3 regions of the Variovorax ureilyticus genome follow, and region 1 is predicted to be linked to each of the others. Evidence: predicted binding sites of a transcription regulator. Region 1 holds the regulator's gene; each other region holds the start of a gene.
The links. The regulator LexA, encoded in region 1, represses DNA repair genes until DNA is damaged. The targets are predictions, from matches to a motif close to ACTGTATNNNNATACAGT.
Positions count from the first base shown of each region.

Region 2: imuA (translesion DNA synthesis-associated protein ImuA) is a predicted target of LexA. The motif match lies at 1,667-1,684, and genes of this name have one in related genera.
Region 3: WKW77_RS27935 (ATP-dependent helicase) is a predicted target of LexA. The motif match lies at 1,435-1,452, and genes of this name have one in related genera.

Region 1 is NZ_JBBKZU010000001.1:372,491-376,883, reverse strand. It holds gene WKW77_RS01875 (MFS transporter) at 1-1,011, opposite strand, end outside; gene WKW77_RS01870 (D-2-hydroxyacid dehydrogenase family protein) at 1,008-2,015, opposite strand; gene WKW77_RS01865 (hypothetical protein) at 2,100-2,441, opposite strand; gene lexA (transcriptional repressor LexA) at 2,588-3,262, opposite strand; gene WKW77_RS01855 (asparaginase) at 3,337-4,317, shown strand; gene WKW77_RS01850 (hypothetical protein) at 4,339-4,393, shown strand, end outside.
Region 2 is NZ_JBBKZU010000001.1:696,783-701,175, forward strand. It holds gene WKW77_RS03335 (Y-family DNA polymerase) at 1-886, opposite strand, end outside; gene imuA (translesion DNA synthesis-associated protein ImuA) at 858-1,655, opposite strand; gene WKW77_RS03345 (aldo/keto reductase) at 1,789-2,823, shown strand; gene WKW77_RS03350 (GNAT family acetyltransferase) at 2,893-3,348, opposite strand; gene WKW77_RS03355 (alpha/beta fold hydrolase) at 3,345-4,238, opposite strand; gene WKW77_RS03360 (DODA-type extradiol aromatic ring-opening family dioxygenase) at 4,277-4,393, opposite strand, start outside.
Region 3 is NZ_JBBKZU010000016.1:8,502-12,894, forward strand. It holds gene WKW77_RS27925 (5'-methylthioadenosine/adenosylhomocysteine nucleosidase) at 1-147, shown strand, start outside; gene corA (magnesium/cobalt transporter CorA) at 269-1,255, opposite strand; gene WKW77_RS27935 (ATP-dependent helicase) at 1,466-3,577, shown strand; gene hpf (ribosome hibernation-promoting factor, HPF/YfiA family) at 3,910-4,239, shown strand; gene WKW77_RS27945 (PTS sugar transporter subunit IIA) at 4,335-4,393, shown strand, end outside.

The sequences.
Region 1 (4,393 bases):
GATCCCGGAACTGTTCAGCGCCACCGAGCCCGGCGCAAGCGCGGGGGACAGCGACACCAGCCGTGCCTGCTGCGCTGAATTGGTCGCAAAGCAGCCCAGCCCCCACGGTGTGAGCAGGACGGCCAGCCAGGCCAGGCTGACACCCAGAGGCCAGAGAAGCAGGCTCAGCGCGATCAGCGCGGTCGTCAGCAAGACCATGCGCGACGCGCCGAGGCGATCGACATAGCGGCTCACCAGCATGTTGCCCACCACGCCACAGGCTCCGAACCATGCCCAGATCAGCCCGAGCTGCGTCGCATCGGCGCCCAGCCGCTCCTTCAGGACCGGGGCGAAGTAGCTGAACAGCACGAACTGGCCGGAGCCCTGAAGCGCCGTCACGCAGACGACGCCCATGAGCAGCGGGCTCTTGAAGACGCGCGCCCACGCATCGCGCGAGAGCGCGGCGGGGCGGATGCCGGACGGCAGCTTGAGCCAGATCCACCCCGCGCTCATCAACGAAAGCAGCGCAATGGTGGCGAAGGCTGCGCGCCAGCCCAGATGGCCTCCGATCATGGCGCCAAGGGGCAGACCCAGCACCGAAGCCATGGACCAGCCCAGGAAGACGAAGGTCACGGCGCGCCCCCGCTGCTCTGGCGGCACCAGCAGTCCTGCGCACGCGGCCGCCTGCGCCGTGAAGATCGCCGGCGCGATCACCGTCAGCATGCGAACCGGCAGCAGGGCGCCAAAAGTCGGCATCAACGTGGAGACCAGGTGGCCTAAGGCGTACCAGAGCATCGTGCAGGCCAGCAGCACGCGCCGGTCCCAACCGGCGACCACTGCGGCCAGCAGCGGCGCGCCGACGCACATCACCACGGCGGCGGCAGTGATGAGCTGGCCGGCGGTCGCCGCACCGATCTGGAACGACGAACTGAGCTCGTTGAGCGTGCCGGGCACCACCATGACGCCCGTGCCGATGACGAAGTTGCCCGCCAGCAGGGCCCACAGGGCGGCTGGCAGTGCGGGCTGCTTCAACGGCGGACCTGCAGCGCGCCGGGATTGACGATGTTCGTCGGATTGCCCTTGATGAAGCTCACGACGTTGTCGAACGCCTGCCCGAAGTACATCTCGTAGCTCTCCTGCTCGACGTAGCCGATGTGCGGCGTGCAGATGCAGTTCTCGAGGCGGAGCAGCGCATGGCCCTGCAGCGGCGGTTCGCTTTCGAAGACATCGATGGCCGCCAGACCCGGCCGGCCGCGGTTGAGCGCCGCAAGGAGAGCATCCTGCTCGACCAACTCGGCACGCGAGGTGTTCACGAACAGGGAGGTCGGCTTCATGCGCGACAGATCCTCGAGCGTGACGAGCGCACGCGTTTCCTCGGTAAGTCGGAGATGGACCGACAGCACGTCGGCTGCGGCGAAGAAGGATTCGCGATTCGGCGCGACCTGAAAGCCATCGGACCGCGCCTTGGCCACGCTCTGCTCGCGTCCCCAGATGACCACCTGCATGCCGAACGCCTGGCCGTAGCGCGCGACCAATTGCCCGATGCGTCCGTAGCCCCAGACGCAGAGCGTCTTGCCCTTGAGCACCGAACCCAGCCCGAAATTTGCCGGCATGGATGCCGACTTGAGCCCCGACTGCTGCCAGGCGCCGTGCTTCAGGTTGCTGATGTACTGGGGCAGGCGACGCATTGCCGCCATGATGAGCGCCCAGGTGAGCTCAGCCGGCGCTTGCGGAGACCCGGTGCCTTCGGCCACTGCGATGCCGAGCTCGGAACACGCGTTCACGTCGATGTGGCTGCCGACGCGGCCGGTCTGGGAGATGAGCCTCAGCTTGGGCAGCTTCTCGATCAGCTGCCGCGAAATGTGGGTGCGCTCGCGGATCAGAACGATCACTTCGGCATCCTTGAGTCGAACCGAAAGCTGACCGATACCCTTGACGGTGTTCGTATAGACCTTGGCTGCATAGGCATCGAGCTTGGAGGCGCATTGCAGCTTGCGTACCGCGTCTTGGTAGTCGTCGAGGATCACAATGTTCATGGCTTCCATTGTGCCTTGCACGACCCATCGGCTGTGTCGGTGCATTGCCCGGCGTCGCGCATCGCACGCAACGCCGGGGCGGCTTCAATGCACCCGGGCGCAATGGCCCGCCGCGTCCGCTGCTTCGAGCGCGGCCAGTCGATCAAGCTCCGCACACACGTCCGCCATGCGACCGGAGATGACCACACGGCCCGGGTGCCGATGTGGCTGCTGGGCATCGACCATCCGGACGACACGCAGCGGCCGCGCGCCTCCGGACGCATCCCGGGTCGCGGAGCTCTGCCGCGATGCACAGCTTGGGCGGACGCCGACGTAGCGCAATCCGGATGAGTTGATGTGACGCGAGCGCCGTGCCGGTATCCACCGATCGGCCAGCGACTGCAGGGGCGTGAACAGGTCGACGATGCTGAGAAGAGCGATTCCCATGTGAACTCCAGAAGGTAGAGATTGAACACAGGCAGGATTGCTTTCATTGCCCCGACAGGGTGATGGCTCATGCCATACGCCCGCCACCTGTCGCGGCCGGTGATGAGACCAACGCGGCTTTTGCTGCGCCGACCTGCATGGATTGGCTACATCAGCATCGTGTTGCGAATCAGCCCGACTGCGAGGCCTTCGATCTCGAAGGGCTCTCCTGGCTGGACGAAGATGGTGGGGTAGTCCGGGTTTTCAGCGTGCAGTTCGATGACCTGCTTGTTGCGCTTGAGGCGCTTGACGGTGACCTCGTCACCGAGGCGAGCGACCACGATCTGCCCGTTACGGGCCTCCTTGGTGGCCTGCACGGCGAGAAGGTCGCCATCCATGATGCCGGCGTCGCGCATCGACATGCCGCGCACCTTGAGGAGATAGTCAGGCTGGCGCTGGAACAGCGTGTTCTCGACGTAGTAGGTCTGATCGATGTGTTCCTGCGCGAGGATAGGCGAGCCGGCGGCGACGCGGCCGATCAGGGGCAGCGCAAGCTGCGCCATGCCAGGCAGGGACAGCGAATACTGGTTGTTCCGCGATTCGTTGAGCGCGCGCAGCGCTTCGCCCTTGAGGCGTATGCCTCGCGAGGTGCCGCTCACCAGTTCGATGACGCCCTTGCGAGCCAGTGCCTGCAGATGTTCTTCCGCCGCATTGGCCGACTTGAAGCCCAGTTCGGCCGCGATTTCGGCGCGAGTCGGCGGTGCGCCCGTGCGGGCGATGGCGCTTTGAATCAAGTCCAGAATCTGCTGCTGACGGGCGGTAAGCTTGACGGCGAACTGCATGGTGGCTCCTGAAAGGGACTGGGTGCATATCCAGTACCTGTATTTTTAACCAGTTTCCCTGGGATTGGCAAGCAATGCGCGAAAACATTCAAGGCGGCACGCGCCGGGTTGTCGTTCTTGGCACCGGCGGCACGATTGCAGGACGTGCCAGCCAGGCGGGTGACAACATCGGCTATACCGCCGGTCAGGTGGGTGTGGCGGATCTGCTGGGCGGCATCGAGGCGCCTGAAGGCGTTGCACTTCTTGCGGAGCAGGTGTCGCAGATCGACAGCAAGGACATGAGCTTTGCGATCTGGCAGAAGCTGGCACAGCGGTGCGCGTATTGGCTCGCAGAAGCGGATGTGGCGGGCATCGTCATCACGCACGGGACCGACACGTTGGAGGAGACCGCCTTCTTTCTCCAATCGGTGCTGGCGCCCTCCAAGCCCGTCGTGCTGACCTGTGCGATGCGTCCGGCGACCGCACTGGCGCCCGACGGTCCGCAGAATGTGCGCGACGCCATCGTGGTCGTCGCGACGCCGGGCGCGCGAGGCGTGGTGGCGGTTTGCGCGGGCACCGTGCATGGCGCCGCCGATGTGCAGAAGGTTCATACCTATCGTCTCGATGCCTTCGACTCCGGGGATGCTGGCCCGTTGGCCTACGTGGAGGAGGGGGCTGTTCTGGCGTTGCGCAACTGGCCCGAGCCTCAGCTCGCAACGCCCGTCTTCGATCGTGTCGTCAGCGCGGCATCATGGCCGCGCATCGAGATCCTGGTGAGCCACGCCGAGGCGCGGGGCACGATCGTCGATGCATTGGTCGCCGAACGCAAGCGAGGTGCTCCCGACGCCGTGCAGGGCATCGTGCTTGCCGCAACGGGCAATGGCACGCTGCACCATGCGCTGGAGGCGGCCGCACTGCGCGCGCAGGCCGAAGGGATCGCCGTCGTGCGCGCGACCCGCTGCTTGAAGGGACGCATTCTTCCGAAGACGGGCGAAACCTTGCGCGACGCGGGCGGGCTGACGCCGGTCAAGGCGCGTATCGCGTTGGCGCTTGAGCTTCTCTCCAGCCGTGCGTAGTCCTCTCGACGGAGCCGGCCGATGCTCGACGCACTGCGCACCACCACCTGGGCATATCCGGCGCTGGAGGCCGTGC
Region 2 (4,393 bases), 320 kb from region 1:
GCGCGGCCAGCGTGGTGAGCGCGAGTTTCTCGGCCAGGAGACGGCGCAGGTGCGCCATGTCCTGCGTGGGCTCGGCGGTGCGCACGGTGATGTGCTGGTGCGGCGGCAGGTCGACGCCGTTGAAGCGCTTGAGGTCGAGCGTCCATTGCAGCTCGAGCGCCCGTGCGCCACGCTGGCGCGCGCGCAGCCAGATCGAAAGCGCCGCGAGCAGGCGGTTGGCCGACCACATGAGTTCATGGGCGTTCTCGGCCAGCGCGGGCAACTCCAGCTTCTGCTCGAACACGTCGGGCAGTTGGAGCCAGACATGGGTTTCGGGGCGCTGCCCCCAGGCCACGTCGAGCGCCTCGCGCAGCGCCGCACCGAAGCGCCGCGCGAACCCGCCGCGCGGCAAGGCGGCCACGTCGCCCCAGGTTCGGCAGCCCAGGCGCGCGAGCAGGTCGAGGTGATCGCGCGCGGCACTGAGCGTGTCCAGCGGCAGGCCGCCCGGCATGTCGTCGGGCCGGCGTTCGCCGCGCACCATGAGCCGCAATCGCGCGAGCGCCTCCAGGCTGGTGGCGCCCTGCGCGCCCAGCAGGCGGGCACCGGGCGCCGGGTTGGTGCCGGAGAGCTGGCGCAGGAGACTCAGCCGCCCGCCCCAGAGCCGCTCGCAGGCGGCGACTTCGAGCATCAGGGCTTCGTCCTGCCAGGCGACGTGCGGCGTGAACTGCAGCGCCCACCAGCTCAAGGCTTCACGGGACGGCAACAGCGACGCGGCGGGAGCCAGGGCACCCGCGGAACCGGCTCCGCCGGGCCGCTGGGTGCGCCCCCTGGAGGGGGTGTCCGAGCCACACGAAGTGGGCGAGGCTGGGGGTGGACTTTCACACCACCACAAGGCGATCCAGTGCATGGCGTCCTTCCTTCCACGCGTCGATGTGGACCACGGTGGCCGAATCGGCCGCTTCCGGCACCGACGCGCTCTGCTGCAGGCGCAGCTTGCGACGCACACGTGCAGCGGCGAGCAAGGCGCTCATGCGCGCGCTGCGCGCCGGGGCAATCACCGGCGTGCCGAGCGGCGGACCGCGCCGCTTGAGGAGGTGGAGTTCGACCTGCCCCGCATCGGCCGCGCTGCGCACGATGTGCAACCGCAGCCGCGCGGGCGAAGCCGATTGCGCCACCGTCTCGGGCCGGCAGACGAAAAGCAGTGCGTCGTGCTGCGCCGCCGCCAGTTGCAGCCGACGCAGTTCGCCGACCCGGGCCTGCGGCAGCCAAGCCAGCACCGCACCCACGTCGGCGCAGCGCAAAGCCTGCTCGCAAGCCCACAGGCGCGCGGCCGGCGCGTCGCTGCGGACCCACATCAGCGACTCGGGCGCCAGCCCATGCGCGGCCAGCGAAGCGCAGAAGGGCTCGCAAGGCGCGCCGATGAGCACCACCGGCCCGCCCCGCGCCTGCACCGCCTGCACGAGGCCGGGCAGCAACAGCGGCCAGATCGGGTCCTGCGGCTCGGTCTGCAGCAGTTCCGTCATCGCACCGACCGGCCAGCCGCCGCCGGGCAGCTCGGCATCGAGTGAGGCGTGGCCGGTGCCGATGACCTGCGCGTCGGCGCTGCCGAGTTCGTCGGCATGCCAGACGCCATGGCGGGCGGCAGCGGAAAAGGAGTCGAGGAAAGGCAGGCCCATGATGCAGTTTTACTGTATTTTTATACAGCATTTCCGCACCCGTTAAGAGAATTTTCTTGTAATCCCGGACGGCCATCCCGGGAACCGCGCGAAGCCTGCGCGGGCGTGCAGTCCGTTCCGGATACTGCGTCCGATGACCGATGCAGGCGCCCTCCTCCTCACGCGCGCCCGGCTGCTGCGGCTGGGCGTGGCGCTGTGTGCCGGCGCCGCCATTCCCGCGTCCCCCACGCTCGCGCAGCAGCCACAGCAGCCAGGCAGGCCCCGCATGAACACTCGCCCCATTCCCTCCACGCAGGAAGCCTTGCCGGTGGTCGGCTGCGGCACCTGGCTCGGCTTCGACCAGCGCCCCGGCACGCCCGAATACGGGCGATTGGCGGGCGTGCTCGATGCGCTGTTCGCGGCCGGGGGCTCGGTCATCGACAGCTCGCCGATGTACGGCCGCTCCGAGGAAACCACCGGCGAGCTGCTGGCCGCGTCGAACCAGCACGCCAGGGCCTTTTCTGTCGCCGGGCCGCCCCAAGACGGAAAGCACCCCCGCGGGGGGCAGCGAGGACACGAAGTGCCGAGCGTGGGGGCCTTTCTCGCGACCAAGGTCTGGACCTCGGGCCGCGACGCGGGCATTGCGCAGATGGAGCAGTCCTTCGCCCGGCTGCGCACCCAGCGCATGGACCTGATGCAGGTGCACAACCTCGTCGACTGGCGCACGCACCTCGCCACGCTGCGCGGCTGGAAGGACCAGGGCCGCGTGCGCTACATCGGCATCACGCACTACACCGCCTCGGCGTATGGCGAAGTCGAATCGGTGCTGCGCGCGCAGAAGCTCGACTTCCTGCAGATCAACTATTCGATCGATGCGCGCGACGCCGAGAAACGACTTCTGCCGCTCGCCGCCGAACGCGGCGTGGCGGTGATCGTCAACATGCCGTTCGGCGGCGGCGGGCTGCTGCGCCGGCTGCGCGACAAGCCGCTGCCCGACTGGGCCGCCGAGATCGGCTGCACGAGCTGGGCGCAGGTGCTGATCAAGTTCGTGCTGAGCCATCCGGCCGTGACCTGCACCATCCCCGGCACCAGCCGGCCGGAGCACATGGTGGACAACGCGGCGGCCGGCGCGGGGACCATGCCGGATGCGGCGTTCTGGCGGAGGAATGCTGCGTCTCTGGCCGTATAGCGCCGGCTCGGCGAATGCGGTCTCCACCAGGGCAACCGGCCGCTGAGCTTTCGCATGCGGGACCCGCCGCTACTCGCCCTTCGCCAAGACACGACGTTCGCGCCACGGGAGCCGCTTGCCCATGCTGATGCGCGGCTCGACGCTGAAACCCAAGGCTTCATAGAAGCCGACCACCTGCTCGTTGCCGCTGACGATCTGGAGATTGATCTTGGGGCAGCCGGCCGCTGCAAGCGCCTGCTCGGCACGCCGCACCAGCGCGGCCCCGACGCCGCGGCGGCGAAAGGCCGGATCGACCGCCACCGAGTAGATCCAGCCGCGATGGCCGTCGAAACCGGCCATCGTGGTGCCGATCACGGCGCCGTCTTCCAGCGCGACGAACAGCAATCCGTCATCGGCCAGCAGCTTCATGTCGAGCGAGTAGTCCGGGTCGTTGTGCGGCGTGCCGTAGTCGAAGGTCCTGCGCCAGAGCGCGACGACACCGGCGCGATGAATGCCATCCGAATAGGTGGCGATCACGGGGGTCATGGGTGCGGCGGCTCCGACAGGAAGCGCAGCATCCGCGCGTTGACTTCGTCGGCGCGCTCGAACTGCACCCAATGTCCCGCCGCCTCGATGACCGTGCCTTCGCGCAGCGGATGATCCTTGACGAGCTGTGCCACCAGCGGCCGCGAATCGGCGGTGACATCGTGCTCGCCCCAGACCAGCAGCTGCGGCCCGCCGATGGTGTCCAGCGCCGCCTGCAAGCCGCCCGAAAGCGAAATCTCCTTGCTGCGGAAGCGCGTGCCGTGGCAAGAGATGTCGTGGATCGCGAAGGCCAGCGCATCGATCGATGCCCTGTCATGCACCATCAGCGCGGCGAGGTTGTGCAGCAGCGCGGCGCGCTCCTCGTCGCGATCTTCGGCGGCGCGCCAGTTGATCATCTCGACCGTCATGCGTCGCAGGGTGCCGTGGCCGCCGCTGCCCATCAGGATCATCCGGCGGATGCGGCCGCGCCTCGCGCCGAGCTTGGACGCGATCAGGCCGCCGAAGGAAAAACCGCCGAGATCGATGCGGGTTTCGGCGCCGACCAGTTCGTCGAGCGTCGCGCACAGCGTGTCGAGGAAGGCATCGATCAGCGACTGGCCCGGCGCCGGTTCGGCCATCGCATCGGAATCGTTGAAGCCCGGCATGTCGGGCAGCCACAGCGAGCGCGTGGCCGAGAGCGCCTCCACGTTGCGCAGCCAGTGCATCCAGCTGCCATGGCCGCCATGCAGCAGCACCAGCGGCGGATTCGACGTGTCGGTGCCGAAGCGGCGCCATCGCACGCGGACGCCGCCGTGCTCGACGTCGTGGTGGGTGGCAAGCGCATCGACGCGCTCGATCAGGCGGACGGCTTCGGCTTCCGCGCGGGGTTCGTAGGTGGAGAAGTAAGGCACCGACGCATTGTGACGCGCCGGCCGCGCCAGGGTGCGGGCTATCCGAACCTGTAGCTGGAGACGGCGATGCCGCCCATGAAGCCTTCCTCGTGATAGACGAGTTCGCCCGCTTCATCTTCGGCCGCGCCGACGGCGACCATCAGCGGGATCAGATG
Region 3 (4,393 bases), on a different contig from region 1:
GGCGTGCCCTTCGCCGCCGTGCGGACCATCTCGGACCGCGCCGACGACGCCGCCCATGGCGACTTCACGCGTTTCGTCTCGTCGGTCGCGAGCCGCTACAGCCTGGCCTTGGTCAGCGCCTGGCTCGCGATGCTGTCGCAGCAATAGAGAACAGCTGCCCGGCCCCGCTTCGTTCAGGGCACCCGTGGAACCGGCTTCGCCGGGCCACCGGGTGCGCCCCCTTGAGGGGGGAGGCGGCTACACGAAGTGAGCAAGCAACGCGGGTGGTCTACTTCAACCAGCCGCGCCGCCGGAAATACCACATCGGCACGAGCGCGCTCGCGGCCATCAGCACGATTGCGTAGGCGTAGCCGTACGTGAGGTCGAGCTCCGGCATGAACTTGAAGTTCATCCCGTAGACGCTGGCGATCAGCGTCGGCGGCAGGAGCGCCACGCTCGCGACCGAGAAGATCTTGATCGTCTTGTTCTGGTTGATGTTGATGAAACCGACGGTCGCATCCATCAGGAAGTTGATCTTGTCGAAGAGGAAAGCGGTGTGGTTGTCGAGCGATTCGATGTCGCGCAGGATCTGCCGCGCCTCCTCGAACTGCTCGGCATTGAGCATGCGGCTGCGCATCATGAAGCTGACCGCGCGGCGCGTGTCCATCACGTTGCGGCGGATGCGGCCGTTCAGGTCTTCCTGCCGGGCAATGAGGCCGAGCACCTCGCCGGCCAGTTCGTCGCTGACGTTGCCCGAGAGCACCTTCTTGCCCGCGTTCTCGAGTTCGTCGTAGATGTTCTCCAGCGTGTCGGCGGAGTACTCGGCGTCGGCATCGAAGAGCTTCAGCAGCACTTCCTTGGCGTCCTCGATCAGGCCCGGGGCGCGGCGCGCGCGCATGCGCACCAGCCGGAACACCGGCACGTCCTCGTCGTGGATGGAGAACAGCACGCCGCGGCTGCGCAGTTCGGTGTTGTGCTGGTTGAGGATGAAGGCGACGCGGACCGAACGCGGGTTCTCGGCATCGTCGATCAGGAAGTCGCTGCGGATGTGGAGCTCGCCGTTGTCTTCCTCATAGAAGCGCGCGGACTCCTCGATGTCCTCGTCCATCGCGTCTTCGGGAATGGACAGGCCGTAGTACTGCTTGATCCAGCGCTTTTCCTCCAGGGTCGGCGATTCGAGATCGACCCAGATCGGCTGAAACTTGGACAACTCCTCCAGCGCTTCGATCTCTTCCTGGACGAGGCGGCCATTGGCGAGCGTGAAGATGTTGAGCATGGCTCACTCCCTGTGAAAGTCTGGCGGTATGGCGAGTGGTGGGGCGCTTTCAATCCCCTCGCCGGCAGTGCGTCAGAAGAGGAGTGAAAGCTGCCGAGACGGGACGATTTCCATCGAGAAACTCCGGTTTTGCAGCGAGGCGCGATTATGTCATCGGCGGTTGCCGGCGCCCCGTGGCTTCTGGATAAACATCCAGTACAGTTGTGCTCGATGCCGAGCGTTGCGACCTCCCTCCTCAACACCCCCGAAGAGCGGCTTGCCGAGGCGCTCGCGCAACTCAACGACGCGCAGCGCGCGGCGGTGCAGCACGGGCGGGTCGCCGTCGTCGGCAATACCACGCGGGACGAGCGCCCGCTGCTCGTGATCGCCGGCGCCGGTTCGGGCAAGACCAGTACCCTGGCGCACCGGGTCGCCGCGCTGATCGCCCGGGGCGCCGATCCGCAGCGCGTTCTTCTGCTCACCTTCTCCCGCCGCGCGGCGCAGGAAATGGAGCGCCGCGCCGGTCAGGTGCTGGTGCGAGTCCTGGGCCTGTCCTCGCAATCGCCGCCGGCGCTGCCCTGGGCCGGCACCTTCCATGGCGTGGGCGCACGGCTCTTGCGTGAGTACGCCGCGCAGATCGGTCTGGACGAGAACTTCACCATCCACGACCGGGGGGACGCCGAAGACCTGATGGGGCTCGTCCGCAACGACCTGGGGCTGTCGACCTCCGCCCGGCGATTCCCGCTGAAGGGAACCTGCGTCTCGATCTATTCGCGCACCGTGAACACGCGCGCGCCGCTGGCCGGTGTGCTCAAGCACGCATTCCCGTGGTGCGCCGACTGGGAGGCCGAGTTGAAAAGGCTCTTCGGCGCGTATGTGGAGGCCAAGCAGCAGCAGCATGTGCTCGACTACGACGACCTGTTGCTGTACTGGACCGAGATGATGGCCGAGCCGACCCTCGCGCGGCAGGTCGGCGAGCGTTTCGACCATGTGCTGGTCGACGAATACCAGGACACCAACCTCCTGCAGGCGGCCATCCTGCGTTCGCTCAAGCCCGACGGACGCGGCGTCACGGTGGTAGGCGACGATGCGCAGTCGATCTACTCGTTCCGGGGGGCGACGGTGCGGAACATCCTCGATTTTCCGGCGCACTTCAGTCAACCGGCGCGCATTGTCACGCTCGAGCGCAACTACCGGTCGACGCAGCCGATCCTCGACGTGTCGAATGCGGTCATCGCCGCGGCGGCGGAGCGGCACGCCAAGACGCTGTGGACCGACAAGCCGTCGGCGGGGCAACCCCAGCTCGTGCTGGTGGCGGACGAGGCGGCGCAGGCGACGTGGGTCGCCGATCGGGTGCTGGCGCACCGGGAGGGCGGGTTGGCGTTGAAGTCGCAGGCGGTGCTGTTCCGCACCTCGACCCACAGCGCGGCGCTGGAGCTGGAACTGGCCCGGCGCAACATCCCGTTCGTCAAGTACGGCGGCCTCAAATTCCTCGAGGCAGCACATGTGAAGGACATGCTCGCGGTGCTGCGCTTCGCGCAAAACCCGCGGGGGCGCATGGCCGGTTTCCGGGTGACTCAGCTGATTCCAGGCATCGGCCCCGTCACGTCCGCGCGGCTGCTCGACGCGATGGACACCGCGGTCGACCCAGGAGCGGTGGTGCGCTCCTTCGTGCCGCCTTCCCAGGCGCAGGCCGAATGGGCGCGCTTTGCCGATGCCTACGCCGCGCTGCGCCAGCCCTCACTGTCGTGGCCGGCCGACATGGACATCGTGCTGTCGTGGTATCTGCCGCACCTGGAGCGGCTCTACGACGATTCGGGCGTCCGGCGCGGCGATGTGGAGCAGCTCGCCCGCCTGGCGGCCGGGTACGGCTCGCGCGAGCGTTTCCTGACCGAGCTGACGCTCGACCCGCCCGAGGCCACCAGCGACCGGCCTGGCCCGCCGCTGCTCGACGAGGACTACCTGATCCTCTCCACCATCCATTCCGCCAAAGGGCAGGAGTGGACCTCGGTGCACGTGCTGAACGTGGTCGACGGATGCATACCGGCCGACGTGGCGCAGGGCGCGCAAGAGCTCGAAGAAGAGCGGCGGCTCCTGTATGTGGCGATGACGCGGGCGCGCGATCACCTGCATCTCCTGGTGCCGCAACGCTTTTACGTCACGCAACAGGCCGTTCGCGGCGATCGCCACCTGTACGCCGGGCGCACGCGCTTCATCACGGCGGCCGACGCGCAGCGCTTCGAGCAGCAGACCTGGCCGCCGCCGCCGCCGCGCGCGCCGCACGTTCCGCCGCCCGCGGCAACGATCGATCTCCTGAGCCGCATGCGCGCCGCCTGGCGCTGAGGCAGAGTGCCCCGGCCCTTGGGCCGGCGTGGTCGTATTTCCCCCGTCTTGACACCTTTGCAGGCCTTTCGGATGAGTTGCGGCTGCCTGTGCCGCCGCCATCTGTTGCTATCGATTTCATAGCGATTTCATGCCGTGAATTCGATCTGGATCAAGGCTATGTGTCGAAGGCATTGCAATTCGATGACACCCTGTGCATAGTGAACCGACCTTCCCGCATTTCCTTGTCTTCCCTCTCTCCTCTCCCCGAACTCCCCTTGAATTTCCCCGGTCGCGTCTCCCAACTGGAGGCACGGCCATTTCACCAACCGTCAATTTCCAGGAGGTCATTCATGAATTTGACGATCAGCGGTCATCACCTCGACGTCACCCCCGCGCTGGACAACTACGTTAGGAGCAAGCTGAGCCGGATCAACCGCCATTTCGACCAGGTCGTCGACGTGAAGGTGATCCTTACGGTGGAAAAGCAAAAGGAAAAGGAACGCCGGCAACGTGCCGAATGCAATATTCACGTCAAGGGCAATGACATGTTCGCGGAAGCGAGCCACGCTGATCTCTACGCTGCCGTCGACGAACTGGTCGACAAGCTCGACAGACAGGTCGTCCGTCACAAGGATCGCCTGCAGGATCACCACCACGCCGCACCCAAGCGCGTGATGTAGTTGCACTCTTCGGGCAAATACTCTTGCGGGCCGCTTTCGAGCGGCCCTTTGCTTTTTGCGGGGTGGGTGCATAATCGCCCCCGCCCCGCATCAACATGAACCGACTCGCGTCCATCCTGCCACCCGCTCAAGTGCTTGTGAGCGTCGACGCCAC